DNA from 4 places in the Arthrobacter sp. 2MCAF15 genome. Region 2 is predicted to be linked to each of the others. Evidence: predicted binding sites of a transcription regulator. Region 2 holds the regulator's gene; each other region holds the start of a gene.
The links. The regulator HrcA, encoded in region 2, represses chaperone genes, less so after heat shock. The targets are predictions, from matches to a motif close to TTNGCACTCGNNNNNNNCGAGTGCNAA.
Positions count from the first base shown of each region.

Region 1 (3,442 bases), on a different contig from region 2:
TCCTGTAGATACTGGTCGGCCGGTCCATGGTGCGCGCTAGGGGTAAGGCGTATGTGCGTTGACAGGCGCAGCCGGGCATCTTAAATTTTCTATGTGCCCGGCAAAGCCGGGATGGTTTTGCTTCACCCCTTGATAGCCGTGCCAGTTGAGCGGCAACGCCGCCGGACGCAGGAGGCCAAGATGTTGAAGTCACCGCTATACGAATTCGTCAATGAATGCATCGCCCGGAGTCAGGACGCCGACGGGCTCACCCAGGAAGAGCTGTACGGTCTCTACCTCAGCTGGTGCTCCCTCCGGGGAATTCCGCCCGCGCCAGCCAGAACTTTCAGAGCCGGGCTGCGCGCGGTAAACATCCAGCCAGACCACCGCGGCGGCCTGTGCACCGGGCTGGCGATGACCGGCCCCGCTGCCTGCGACTACATCCTCCATCGGGAGCTCCCCCTCGCATCGCTCCCCCAGGAGATCCAAACGACAGTCGCCGACGACGGAACCACCCCAATCGCCCGGAAACCCGCCGAACAAAGCGGCCCGGTATCTGCCCCGGCTGCCTAGACCTGACCACACACCAGATGCGCACCATCGGGCAARGGCGCGCGGACGCTGAAGAGAAGCTCGCACGCCATCTCAAGGAGGCACGCCACCCGGCCGTCGAACAGCACCCGGCAGCGGAAAAATCTTCTGACGACTAACGGGACGCATCGGCTCTGGCCTTCCGCTCCCCGGTCCGGCTGGCGCTGAGGGCAGGCGGCACGGACCCCTGAAGGAACGACGCGGCCTCTTTAGGGAGCCCCGGGGGCCGCCATCCGCGTTCCGCTCGCGGAACGTCGCGGAGCGCTGGTGCGGCAACGGTCGTTGTCGACAAACAGATCGGACAGACCTGCGCGGTGCGAGGCATACAGCTCCGACGGGTCCTCCCGGTGCGATAACATGCTCAAGCTCAACTCCCCCGCGGCTCAATCAGTGAGACTCGACGCAATCTGCGGGCCTGCTGGGCTAAGAGAATGCTGTGAGCCGCCCGGGCCCAGAGCTCAACGCTCCAGGGCGCTAGCCGGCAAATGCCGTGAGGGTGTTTTCCTCTGAACTGAGTCCCGCAATGATGCCGTCGAGCACTTTGCGGAGTCCCCACATGTACTGCTCGGTAGATATGCAGCCGGCCAAGGTGCCTGCAGCGGCGGCGGACAATGGGTGGATCCGGGGGTTGGTCTGCCGGCAGCGTCCCGCAGCGCCCGTCTGGGGTGGCAAGGCACGTAGCCGCTCAGGGCCGGATCCGGGCGGCGGCGAGTTCCCGTTCCAGACGCCTGTTGGCCGCTTCAAGTTCAAGGACGAGACGGATGCCGGCCAGATTCAGACCGTCCTCGAGCAGGGCGCCGATCCTGCGCAGGGTCTCCAGGTCCTGTTCGCTGTACCGGCGGGTTCCGCCGACCGTCCTGCCCGGTTCCAGCAGGCCTTTTCGCTCATACAGCCGAAGGTTCTGCTGCCCGGTCCCCACCAGCTCCGCTGCCACGGAAATGGCATACACCGCCACGTTTCTCCCCGTGTTGCGCTCCATCAGATCCTCCTCAACAATCCCAAAAACCCCTTGCCCCAGTTTCACACCAGTGCTATAAAAAATCTATACCAGCCGCAACAGATATGCGGCTGGACGGAATGACAGAATCGACTTCAAGGAGTGAGAAGACCATGCTGATGCGTACCGACCCGTTCCGCGAGCTCGACCGGCTCGCCCAGCAGGTCCTTGGCACCACGGCCCGGCCAGCGGCCATGCCCATGGACGCGTGGCAGGAGGGGGACGAATTCGTCGTCGCGCTCGACCTGCCCGGAGTCGCCGTGGATTCGGTGGACATCGACGTCGAACGCAATGTCCTCACGGTCAAGGCGGAGCGCAAGGAACCGACGGGTGAAAATACGGAGCTGATCGCCGCCGAACGTCCCCGGGGTGTCTTCAGCCGCCAGCTCATCCTGGGCGACGCGCTCGATACCGAGGCGGTGAAGGCCAGCTACGACGCAGGCGTCCTGACGCTGCGGATCCCCGTGGCCGAGAAGGCAAAACCGCGCCGCATCGAGATCACCTCCGAGAAGAACGAGCAACAGGCAATCAACGCCGCCTGATCCACCCCTCCGGGAGGTCATTCCCGCGGGGCCAGGAGCACCGGACGGGCCGCCGGGAGAGTCGAGGGCGATGCAGAGCAGTCACGCCACCGCCCCAGTCGCGCAACAAAAAAGCGGCCCCCGACGGCGCCTCCCGCACCGATGGTCCCCGGCCAACCGGCCGGGGACCATCCGCACACCCCCGCGCCCCCGCCCTCCGGGGCTCCGCGCGCGGGCCGGAACAGAACAGCCGACGGGAGTTCGGACGATGAGAGAGCACAGGCCGGATCCATACGAGGTTCTCCACCTGGGCCGCGCTGCGACGGCCCCCGAGGTCACCCGCGCCTACCGGGCCCTGGTGCGCACCCGTCATCCCGATACCCGCCCCGCCGACGCCGGGCACGCAGATCCGAACGCCACGGCGCACGAGCGGCAGGAACTGCAGGAGGTTATGGATGCCTACGCCATTCTCGGGGACCCTGCCAAGCGGGCCGCATACGACCGGCAACGGTCGAAGACGCCCCCGCCGGAGCCTGCGCCACCGCACCGGGACCCCGGACCATTCGGGCCTGACCTGATCATCGGCCCGCTGCGATGGGAAACCCCCATCCCACCGGCCCCGGGACCGCAGGACCTGTGGTGGATATCTCTGTGAAAAAGCCCGAGACCGCTCCCGTCCGCCGACCACCCGATTCGGGAAAGGAAACCGCCATGAGCGCCTGGCGCCCATACGATGCCCATCTGATGCCGGCGTTTTACGAACGCTTTGAACAACGCTGGGGCAAGGGAACGGCCCCGTTCCTGGACCCCGAAGTCCACGAACAACCCCGGCCCCGGGCCCAGTGGATCAACCCGGACACCGGCGCCGCGGTCGCCGTGGTCCCCATCTGGGCCGAAGACCCCCGGCACCGCACCTTCGGCGTCTTCTACCTACCGCCCGCCGGGGACATCTGGGTGCTGCACCCCGGACACACAACCTACATCGAGTCAAGCCCGACGGGCACCGAAGAACAGATCACCCTGCGCAACGATGCCTTCAGAAAAGCCGTCAGCCACGCGAAGGAATTCATCTACGGCACCCAGCCCTAAACCCACGAACGGCGGCACCCACAGGCACTCGCGTGGGGACGAAGGCCATCAAGTGGCTGCTCTTCCCTCCGCGGGCCCGCCGAAGTCGGCGACTGATGGGCATCCACACACGATCGCGCCAGGGGTGCCGGGTCCTTGCATACTGCTAAGCATGCTGATTAAATTCTGATGCCGGCCGCACCGAAACGCGCCCCTTGGAGGGAATTGAACACCATGACCGAACCCGCATTCCCGCAGTCCTTCGTCGAGCACAAACTCCGTGAGG
Region 1 is NZ_JBFRGZ010000019.1:156,381-159,822, forward strand. Features, by position in the region: gene AB4089_RS19075 (primase-like DNA-binding domain-containing protein) at 181-552, shown strand; gene AB4089_RS19080 (hypothetical protein) at 1,045-1,242, opposite strand; gene AB4089_RS19085 (MerR family transcriptional regulator) at 1,256-1,549, opposite strand; gene AB4089_RS19090 (Hsp20/alpha crystallin family protein) at 1,681-2,109, shown strand; gene AB4089_RS19095 (J domain-containing protein) at 2,357-2,743, shown strand; gene AB4089_RS19100 (hypothetical protein) at 2,800-3,177, shown strand; gene AB4089_RS19105 (hypothetical protein) at 3,391-3,442, shown strand, end outside.
Region 1: a site for HrcA is predicted at 1,579-1,605, ahead of AB4089_RS19090 (Hsp20/alpha crystallin family protein). Genes of this name have one in related genera too.

Region 2 (3,442 bases):
CGGCGTCTTCGTGCAGAATGACGGCCAGGTCCGCGGCCGCAACGGCAGTTTGCAGCCCGGTGCTGTCGACTGCCGCCCTGACCTCCGGAATCCAGGCCCGGCGCGCCTGCTTGGCCGCCGCCGTCACCACCGACTGCCACTTGGCGTGCGCCTTCGCGGCCCGTTCGGCCTTCCACCGCACAATGGACCGCTCAGCCTGCCAGGGAACGACGGCGTCGATGCCCAGCTCGGTGGCCGTTTCGGCTGCCAGCTCGTCGCGGTCGCCCTTGGCGAGGGCCTGGACCAGCACCAGTTGGATCCCGGGCCGCGGCTCGTCGGCGACATCCACGCACTCGACGGTCAGCTCGGCCGGCGCGACGGCGGTCACCGTGCCGGTCAGGCGCTTGCCGGCGCCGTCGGCGATGTCGACTGTCTCGCCGACGGCGATCCGCTTGACGGTGACAGCATGGCGGGCCTCAGGGCCCTCAAGGACGAAGGCGGAGCCGGGGACCTGCTGGTCCAGGGTGCCTGGGGCGGTGAAGAAGACCGGGTTACTCACCGCTACAGGTTACCGAGCCGGTCCCGGAGTTTGGCGAAGACGCCGCCGCTGGCCGCGAGCTTTCCCGCAGTGAAGTGTTCGCCGCGCAGCTTGGCCAGCTGGCGGAGCAGGTCCTCCTGGGCCGCGTCCAGCTTGCCCGGCGTTTCCACCTGCAGGTGGACTTTCAGGTCGCCGCGCCCATGGCCGCGCAGGTGGGTGACACCAAGGCCGCGCAGGGTAATGATCTCGCCGGACTGTGTACCGGCCTTGACGTCGATCTCCTGCTGCCCATCGAAGGTGTCGAGGGAAATTTCCGTGCCGAGGGCGGCGGCCGTCATGGGGATGTTGAGGCTCGCGTGCAGGTCGTCGCCGTCGCGGACGTACGTGGCGTCGTTGTTGACCCGGATCTCCACGTACAGGTCCCCGGACGGGCCGCCGGCCGGCCCTGCCTCACCCTGGCCGGAGAGCTGGATGCGCGTGCCGGTGCCGACGCCGGCCGGGACCTTCACGGTCAGCGAGCGGCGGCTGCGGATCCGGCCCTGGCCGCTGCATTCGTTGCAGGGGTCCTTGATGACGGTGCCGAAGCCCTCGCAGGACCCGCAGGGTGCCGACGTCATGACCTGGCCGAGGATGGAGCGCACGGCGCGCTGGACCTGGCCGCTGCCGCCACAGATGTCGCAGCGCACGGGGTGGGTACCCTCGCGGCAGCAGGATCCGTCGCAGGTGGGGCAGACCACGGCCGTGTCGACTTCGAGCTTCTTGTTGACGCCGAACACCGCGTCGCGGAGGTCGATCCGGACGCTGATCAGCGCGTCCTGGCCGCGGCGGACCCGGGATGCCGGGCCGCCCTGGCCGCCACCGGCGCCGAAGAAGGTCTCGAAGATGTCCTGGAAGGCGAAGCCCTGGCCCGAGTAGCTGCCGCCCCCGAAGCCGTTGTCGGTGCCGTTTTCATTGCCGGTGGTGTCATAGACCCGGCGCTTCTGCGGATCGGAGAGGACCTCATAGGCATGGGTGACGGCCTTGAACCGGTCCGAGGCGTCTTCTCCCGGGTTCACGTCGGGGTGCAGGGTCCGGGCCAGTTTCCGGTAGGCCTTCTTGATCTCCTCCCCCGTTGCGTCGCGGGAGACTCCAAGAACGTCATAGTGGCTGCTCAAAGTGTGTATCTCTTCCTTTTCGTACTGCCGGTGGGGCAAGAAGTCGTGCTGGGTCCGGGCCGGTCAGGGCCCCAGGATCCTCGAAAGGTAGCGGGCCACCGCGCGCACGGCGGCCATGGTGGTGGGATAGTCCATCCGGGTGGGTCCAAGGACACCGACCTTGGCCGTGGCGTCCGGGCCGTAGGCCGTGGCCACGACGGAGGCCTCGGCCAGACCGTCGTAGGGGTTTTCCCGGCCGATGCTGACGGTCACGCCGCGTGGGTCTTCGGCCATTTCGCTGAGCAGGCGGAGCATGACCACCTGCTCCTCGAGCGCCTCCAGGACCGGGCCGATGCTCAGCGGGAAGTCCACGTTGGAGCGTGCGAGGTTGGCCGTGCCGGCCATGACCATCCGCTCCTCGCGGCTGCTCGTGGCCAGCGCCTCGAGGCCACGGGCAAGGGCCTGGGCCGCTCCCCGGCGCGCCGGCGGGCCGCTGGCAACCACTGTGGGCAGAAGCTGGGGCAGCAGGCTCAGCGGCGTTCCCGAGAGGCTCGCCAGGAAACTTGTACGCAGGTCGGCGAGGGCGTCGTCGGGAATGTCCTGTCCGACGTCGATGACGCGCTGCTCCACCTTGCCGGTGTCCGCGATGAGGACGATCAGCACCTTGCGGGGTGCCAACAGCACGAACTCAATGTGCCGCACCCTGGCGCGGCTGAGCAGCGGATACTGCACGACGGCGACCTGGTTGGTCAGGTGCGACAGGAGCCGCACGGTCCGGTCAAGGATGTCGTCGAGGTCCTCGGATCCTTCCAGCAGCGCCTGGATGGCCCGGCGCTCGGCCGGAGACAGCGGCTTCACCGCTGAGATCTGGTCGACGAAGAGCCGGTAGCCCTTGTCGGTGGGGATCCGGCCCGCGCTCGTGTGCGGTGCTGTGATCAGGCCTTCGTCTTCCAGCGCCGCCATGTCATTGCGGATCGTGGCGCTGGACACGCCGAGATGGTGGCGTTCAACGAGCGCTTTGGAACCAACGGGCTCACGCGAATGGACGTAGTCCTCCACGATGGCGCGCAGCACTTCGAGTTTGCGCGGTTCGCTCACGCTCCACCTCCAATCGACTGTCCCGCAGTCGGTGCCGCCCGCGTTGTACGGTCCGCGTCCAGAACTGGTGCGCGTGGTCCGCAACGGAACAAGTGTTAGCACTCGACATGCCTAAGTGCTAACCAGTCTAATATGACTCGCCGCGTTGTTAGCATTGGATTCGCTCCAGGCGTGGCCTGCGGGATCGCGTTTCCCGTCACATCGGGCGCGGGGACCGTGGCCGCTTCCGCCGGCGCCGCGCCCCTGTGGTCCGGTGCAGGCCACGGAGAGTTCCACTGACCGCCGTACATTCCGAGTGCAAAGTAAGCGTGTAGAGATGTCGTACCAGAACTGGGGACCCCAGGACCTGTCCGCCCCCGCCAAGACCGCGTTGCCGGAGGTACCGGTGGAACGCGGGATGGTCCTCGAGGAAGTCCAGTCCGGCTGGGTGGGTGCCGTGACCCGGGTGGAGAAGTCCGGCGGCATGCACGTCGTGGCGCTGGAGGACCGTCGGGGCAAGTCCCGCTCCTTCCGTTTAGGCTTTGGCTTCCTGTTGGAGGGGCAGCCGATCCGGCTGATGCCTCCGGCCCCCAGGAAGGCGGCGCCGGCCGCCGGTGCCGGCCGCACGGCGTCGGGCTCGGTCCGGGTGGCCGGGCAACGCGCCCAGGTGGCCAAGGCCAGCCGCATCTGGGTGGAAGGCAAGCACGACGCCGAG
Region 2 is NZ_JBFRGZ010000006.1:98,505-101,946, forward strand. Features, by position in the region: gene AB4089_RS09230 (16S rRNA (uracil(1498)-N(3))-methyltransferase) at 1-538, opposite strand, end outside; gene dnaJ (molecular chaperone DnaJ) at 541-1,671, opposite strand; gene hrcA (heat-inducible transcriptional repressor HrcA) at 1,735-2,748, opposite strand; gene AB4089_RS09245 (DUF3097 domain-containing protein) at 3,065-3,442, shown strand, end outside.

Region 3 (3,442 bases), on a different contig from region 2:
CATGGCTCCAGGAACAGAAACCGCCGCACTGGGGGTAAGGACGCAACGGCCCTAGCCCGGCGACTGGGAACCCCGGGCTTTAACGGAGCCGGCCGGTGCCGAACTGCGTGTCAGCCCGGCTGCTGGGTCACTGCCCCAACGCGGCGGGCGTGGGACGCAACGGCCCTAGCCCGGCGCGGCCGCCACGAGCACGAAGAACAGCTTGCCCTGGGTAGATGCGCCCGCCAGCCTTCGCGCCTGGTCTGCCGACGCCGCTACGACCACCAGCCCCTCAGCCTCCGTGCTGGCTGGCCACGGCCCGGCGCTGCCGCCTTGCGCGGATGTCCAGAGCACCGGGACGGCAACAGCGAGGATTTGGCTTTCGGTGGGTTGTTCAAAGCCGTTGCCGCCGGTGAGCACCACGTTGACGAGCTGTCCGGGGGAGACCAGCTGGATCGAGGCAGGGTCAGCCATCCTCAGCGGCACCGCAGCGGAGCCGGGCGGGCTTCCGGCGAGCAGGCCCGGGCCGAGGACCTGGGCGTCACTGAGGAGTTGGCCCTTGCGCAGCGGCGCAGCCAGCTGTTTTCCCTCGAACGCGGTCTCGCTGCCGGGGCTGCCGGCAGGCACGAGGTCGGGCGGCACGCTGATCGGGCTGACGTCGCCGGGTCCCAGGGTTTTTCCCGCGGGAAGATCCGACGCCGCGGCGAATGCAACAACAGTTTCAGCGGGCGCGGGGGTGAGTTGCTGAACCGTGAGGCCGGCGGGGACGCAGAACAGGAGCGCGGCAATGAACCGCCGGTTCCGGTTCAGCCAGCTGCGCAGGCGGCGCCGCGGCGGACGGCCGCGAGGCGGTTGCTGACTGCGGGGCTGGCCGGGCACATTCCGGTTCCGACTGGAGCGGCCGGCCGTGGACATCGTGGCCGACGGAGGGCCGGCGGTGCGGATCCCGGTGCGGTTCCAGCGTGCGGAATCCTCGGCGGGCCGTCGCCGGGACCGCGTGGAAGAACTCCCGGGTGAAGCCGCGCAGGGGAAACCGGCCCTGGTCGCGAAAGGCGACCAGAACGACGGAGGGGACAGCGGACTGAGGGAAAGGGCCATGCCGCCACGCTACGGACCCGCGGAGGGCGGTGAGAGCCCCGAAGTGGCCTATGTGGACAAATTGGCAGGCGTCCAAGCGATAAGGCAGGCCTAGCCTGAGGGGGACCCGCTGGCAGCGGCGTCGGTCCGGTGGTGCCTGCTAAGCCGCGGGGGCCGTAGCAGGTGCGGGGGTGGCCGCAGGTGCTGCGGGAGCAGCGGAAACCGTGCTGCCCTTGGTGTCGCGGGAATCGTTCCGGTAGAAGCCGGAGCCCTTGAACACGACGCCGACGCTGTTGAACTTCTTGCGCAGCGTGCCCTGGCACTCAGGGCAGGACGTCAGGGAGTTGTCGCTGAACGACTGCACGATCTCGAAGGCGTGGCTGCAGTCCTTGCAGGCGTATGCATACGTGGGCACTGGAAATCCTCACTCTGGGACAAACGAGCAGGTCCCGTGCTGACGAGTCGTGACCACTGCCGGCATATTTACCGGCGGAGTCCGTGCTTAGCAGTCGCAGGGCCTGAGTGCCAATTCTATCACCTTGGCTGGAACCCCTCTCAGCGGGGCCGGCATCAGCCGAGCCGGATGATTCCGCCCGGGGTCAGCGCCGCGTCGACCTTACGGTCGAACGACTCGGCGGGGATGCTGTCCGCGGGCAGCACCTCCGTGTCATAGACGACGGCGGCAGCCGGCAGCGCCGCGGCGTCGGCCGCCTCGCCGGCCGCCTCACCGGACGAAAGGGACAGGGCGGCGAGGGCGGCAAGGAACTTGTCGTAGTAGCCGCCGCCTTGCCCGATGCGGTTGCCGGAGAAGTCCAAGGCGGTGGCCGGAAGGATGATTGCGGTAGCGGCGCGCATGACGGCGGTGCCGTGGCGCTCGCCGACAGGTTCCAGGATGGGGGCGAACCTGCTCCGGACAAACACTGACTGCGGGGTCCAATATACCCAGCTGAGCTCAAGGTCGGGTTCGCACACCGGAAGCAGCACCCGGTGTCCGGCGTCGGTCAGGGCCGTCAATAGCGGCAGCGTGGGCGGTTCGGTGCCCACGCCGAGGTAGGCCGCGAAGGTGCCCCGGCGGCCGCCGGCCAGCGCCGAGGCCCACTGGAGCCCATGGCGGGCGATGCCCGCCGCGGCGGCATCAAGCTCGGCCACCGGGAGTTCGGAACGCTTCGCCCGGTGGCTGGAGCGTATTTGGTCTTTTGACGCCATATAGGCCCGTCCTCTGCCTCTTGCGGTCACGACGGCCGGGGAAAGTCCGCCGGCGGTTCGATTAAGAATTACGCAATGATTGGTCCCTCCGTTAGATTAGTCGAGTGAATACACCCAACGCTTCCGTTCGCAAGGCCGTCATTCCCGCCGCGGGCCTTGGTACCAGGTTTCTTCCGGCTACGAAGGCCATGCCCAAGGAAATGCTCCCTGTAGTCGACAAACCGGCTATCCAGTACGTCGTTGAGGAGGCCGTGAACGTCGGCCTGAACGACATCCTGATGATCACCGGCCGTAACAAGCGGGCGTTGGAGGACCACTTCGACCGCGTGCCGGCGCTGGAGTCCACCCTGAAGGCGAAGGGCGACACGGCCAAGCTCGAGTCCATCCAGGCCGCCAGCAACCTCGGTGACATCCACTACGTCCGCCAGGGCGATCCCATGGGCCTTGGCCACGCCGTCCTCCGGGCCAAGCAGCACGTCGGGCAGGAGCCTTTCGCCGTCCTCCTGGGCGATGACCTCATTGACGCCCGCGACGAACTCCTCAGCACCATGATCGACGTCCAGGCCAAGACCGGCGGGTCCGTGGTCGCACTGATCGAGGTGGATCCGTCCCAGATCAGTGCGTACGGCTGCGCCGACGTCGAGGCGATCGGCGGTGAGGACTACGTCCGCATCAACCAGCTCGTGGAGAAGCCGGACGTCGAGGACGCCCCGTCCAACCTGGCCGTGATTGGCCGCTACGTCTTGCACCCCGCTGTCTTTGAAGTGCTTGAGCGCACCGCGCCCGGACGCGGCGGAGAAATCCAGCTCACGGACGCACTGCAGGAACTCGCGGCCGGCACCGGCGAGGGCTACGGCGTATACGGCGTGGTCTTCCGCGGCCGCCGCTACGACACCGGCGACAAGCTCAGCTACCTCAAGGCCTGTGTCCAGCTCGCCTGCGACAGCGATGACCTTGGCCCGGGCCTGCGCGAATGGCTGCCCGGCTTCGCGTCCAGCCTGGCCCCCAGCCTCACCAAGTAACTCCCGTGGGGGGCAGCTTCAACTGGCCGGTAACTCTGGAGAGTGGCGACATAGTGTTGCGCCCGATCCGGTACCGGGACCGCAGGGAGTGGACAGAACTTCGGTCCCGTAACTGCGAGTGGCTGGCCCCCTGGGAGGCATCAAACCCTGTCCCCGGC
Region 3 is NZ_JBFRGZ010000002.1:298,494-301,935, forward strand. Features, by position in the region: gene AB4089_RS03540 (AAA family ATPase) at 1-38, shown strand, start outside; gene AB4089_RS03545 (RcpC/CpaB family pilus assembly protein) at 166-858, opposite strand; gene AB4089_RS03550 (hypothetical protein) at 887-1,171, shown strand; gene AB4089_RS03555 (FmdB family zinc ribbon protein) at 1,217-1,471, opposite strand; gene AB4089_RS03560 (5-formyltetrahydrofolate cyclo-ligase) at 1,627-2,262, opposite strand; gene galU (UTP--glucose-1-phosphate uridylyltransferase GalU) at 2,367-3,284, shown strand; gene AB4089_RS03570 (GNAT family N-acetyltransferase) at 3,290-3,442, shown strand, end outside.
Region 3: a site for HrcA is predicted at 1,559-1,585, ahead of AB4089_RS03555 (FmdB family zinc ribbon protein). Genes of this name have one in related genera too.

Region 4 (3,442 bases), on a different contig from region 2:
GAGGTGCCCGCCCAGCTGGAGGGCGACGTCGGCCACCAGCCCGGCGCGGATGACCGCGCCGTCGGGCTCGTACAGATACCCCTCCACGGGACCCACGGGCGCCGCTGGGCCGCCGTCGAAGTCCTCGTCGCTGGTGAGTTCGGAAGCCCCCTGCGGGCCGAGCAGGAGGGCCGCGCGCCGCACACCGGGACGCCGCACCGCGTTGAACCACAGGGCCACCTCGGTCACGTCCCCGCCGACCGAGACCCACTGGGCCTCGCAACCCGCGGGCACGGAATCGTGCGGCATGCCCGGCCCCATCTTCACGCCCACGGCGCGGCCGGAGCCGGCCAGCGACTCCGCGAAGGACAGCGGAGGGGAGAAATCCTCCGGATCCCAGATCCGTTTGGTTCCCGATGTCGACGTGGTGCGCCGGGCCGGGTCGAGCCAGACGCCGTCGACCCCGTCGAGCGGCACCGTGGTGGCATCCGAATGGACCACCGTGGCATTGCGGAATGGGATCAGGTTCATGGTGGCGCAGGCGGCCGTGGCCTCGTCCATTTCCACTGCGGTGACTACCAGATCCAGTGACGCCAGGGCCATCGCATCGGCCCCCAGCCCGCAGCCCAGGTCAGCGACGTGGCCGATCCCGGCCTCCGCGAACCGCTGCGCGTGCCGTGCCGCGACGGTGAGCCTGGTGGCCTGCTCCAGGCCGGCCTTGGTGAAGATCATCTGCCGGGCGAATTCGCCGAATTTGGCCTCGGCCTTGGTCCGCAGCCGGGATTGCGTGAGCACGGCCGAGACGAGCTCGGGGGAGTGCCCGGCCTTGCGCAGTGCGGCGGTGAGGCGGAAGGCCTCGTCCTCGCGGTACGGGCCCAGCGACGCCAGCAGCTCCCAGCCCTCCGGGGTGAGGATCGGGGCAATATTTTCCTGCGGCGCGTCAGTCATGCCATCCAGCGTAGTTGAGCCCCGCCGGCACCCTGTGACCGGAACACGGGGGCTAGGCTTGACGGCATGGAAGACAGCGGCACAGGCGACAGCATCTCAGAGGACACAGCCGGGCAGGACACAGCCGGATACGACGACGACGGGCAGGAGCGCACGAGCCCGCAGGGGCTGGCCCGCTACGCCAAGCCGGCGCTGATCGCCGGCGCTGTGATCGCCGTCGTCTGCATCGCCTTGCTGGTGATCATCTTCTTCCTCGATTCCTTCAATGCCACCGTGTATTCGGTGGGCGGCAGGAACGTCCAGGACGCCACGGACGAGGCGCGGGCCATCCGCGACACCTATTCCGGTGCCCGGCTCGGCGGCATCATCTTCCTGATRGCGGGCGTGCTCCTCGCGGCTGCCGGCGCCGTGCTGACGTACCGGCACCGAAYCGATGAGGGCCAGGACACCGACCCGGACGACGGCGAGGACGTCGACTTCGAAGACCTCGCCGGCCATTAGCCGCAGGCCGGATCCCGCGTCCGGGGTGGTGCTCACGCGCATCCCCAGGCGGGACATGCCCGTTCCTCGGCTCGAGTAATGGGCATGTCCCCCGTGGCAGGGCTACTGCGTTGCACATGTCCACGGCCCGGCTCTACCAATGAGCATGATGCCCGGGTGCCCACGGGCCGCGGCGAAGAATGGGCATGTCCCGCAGGGAGGCCCGGACCTGGCAGCCATGAATGGGCATGTCCCGCTGGGAAACATGTTCACCCGGAACGAATTTCTGGCACTCGCCTTGACCGAGTGCTAACCATGTACATAGAGTCGTCATTAGCACTCTCCCTAGGAGGGTGCTAACACATGAAGCGCGTTCCGCCAGGCTCGCTGCCGGCACCGCGACGACGGTCTGTGCGCCATGGCATCGCCGCTTCATAGTCCACGAATTTGCTGACGAAAAGGAGAGGTCCGAGTGTCGGTCTCTATTAAGCCTCTTGAGGATCGTATTGTTGTCCGCCCGCTCGAAGCCGAGCAGACCACGGCTTCCGGCCTGGTTATCCCGGACTCCGCGCAGGAGAAGCCGCAGGAAGGCGAAGTTGTTGCAGTAGGCCCCGGCCGCTTCGATGACAACGGCAACCGCGTTCCCGTTGACGTTGCCGTCGGCGACGTCGTCATTTACTCCAAGTACGGTGGAACCGAAGTCAAGACCGGCGGCACCGAGTACCTCGTGCTCTCCGCCCGCGACGTTCTGGCGATCGTCGTAAAGTAACTCTCTTGGACCCCCGCGCAGCCGATCCTTCGCATTGAATGGATCAGTTGCGCGGGGTTCTGTCTTGAAAGGACAAAACCATGGCAAAGCAGCTTGCGTTTAACGACGCTGCCCGCCGGTCGCTTGAAGCCGGCATCGATAAGCTCGCCAACACCGTCAAGGTCACGCTGGGCCCGCGTGGCCGCAACGTCGTACTGGACAAGAAGTGGGGCGCCCCCACGATCACCAACGACGGCGTGACGATCGCCCGTGAAATCGAGCTGGACGACCCCTACGAGAACCTTGGCGCGCAGCTTGCCAAGGAGGTCGCCACCAAGACCAACGATGTTGCCGGTGACGGCACCACCACCGCCACCGTTCTGGCCCAGGCCCTGGTCAAGGAAGGCCTGCGCAACGTGGCTGCAGGCGCCGCACCGGGCGAGATCAAGCGCGGCATTGAGGTTTCGGTCGAGGCCGTTGCCGCCCGCCTGCTGGAGAACGCGCGCCCCGTCGAAGGCACGCAGGTTGCCAACGTTGCCGCCATCTCCGCCCAGAGCGACGAGGTCGGCGAGCTGCTGGCCGAGGCGTTCGGCAAGGTCGGCAAGGATGGTGTGATCACCATTGAGGAATCCTCCACCACGCAGACCGAACTGGTCCTCACCGAGGGCATGCAGTTCGACAAGGGCTACCTGTCCCCGTACTTCGTCACCGACGCGGAACGCCAGGAGGCAGTCCTCGAGGACGCCCTGATCCTGATCAACCAGGGCAAGATCTCCTCGGTGCAGGACTTCCTGCCGCTGCTGGAAAAGGCGCTGCAGAGCTCCAAGCCGCTCTTCATCATCGCCGAAGACGTCGAGGGCGAGGCCCTGTCCACGCTGATCGTCAACCGCATCCGCGGCACCCTGAACGTCGTCGCCGTCAAGGCGCCGGGCTTCGGCGACCGCCGCAAGGCCATGCTGCAGGACATCGCCACGCTCACCGGCGCCCAGGTTGTCTCCCCGGAGCTGGGCCTGAGCCTGGACACCGTTGGCCTTGAGGTGCTGGGCACCGCACGCCGCATCACGGTCACCAAGGACAACACCACGATCGTCGACGGCGCCGGTTCGGCCGAGGACGTCGCCGCCCGTGTCGCCCAGCTGCGCGCCGAGCTGACCCGCACCGATTCGGACTGGGACAAGGAAAAGCTGCAGGAACGCCTGGCCAAGCTGGCCGGCGGCATCGGCGTGATCAAGGTCGGCGCTGCCACCGAGGTTGAGCTGAAGGAAAAGAAGCACCGCATCGAAGATG
Region 4 is NZ_JBFRGZ010000002.1:274,231-277,672, forward strand. Features, by position in the region: gene AB4089_RS03465 (THUMP-like domain-containing protein) at 1-927, opposite strand, end outside; gene AB4089_RS03470 (hypothetical protein) at 994-1,428, shown strand; gene groES (co-chaperone GroES) at 1,880-2,176, shown strand; gene groL (chaperonin GroEL) at 2,257-3,442, shown strand, end outside.
Region 4: a site for HrcA is predicted at 1,694-1,720, ahead of groES (co-chaperone GroES). Genes of this name have one in related genera too.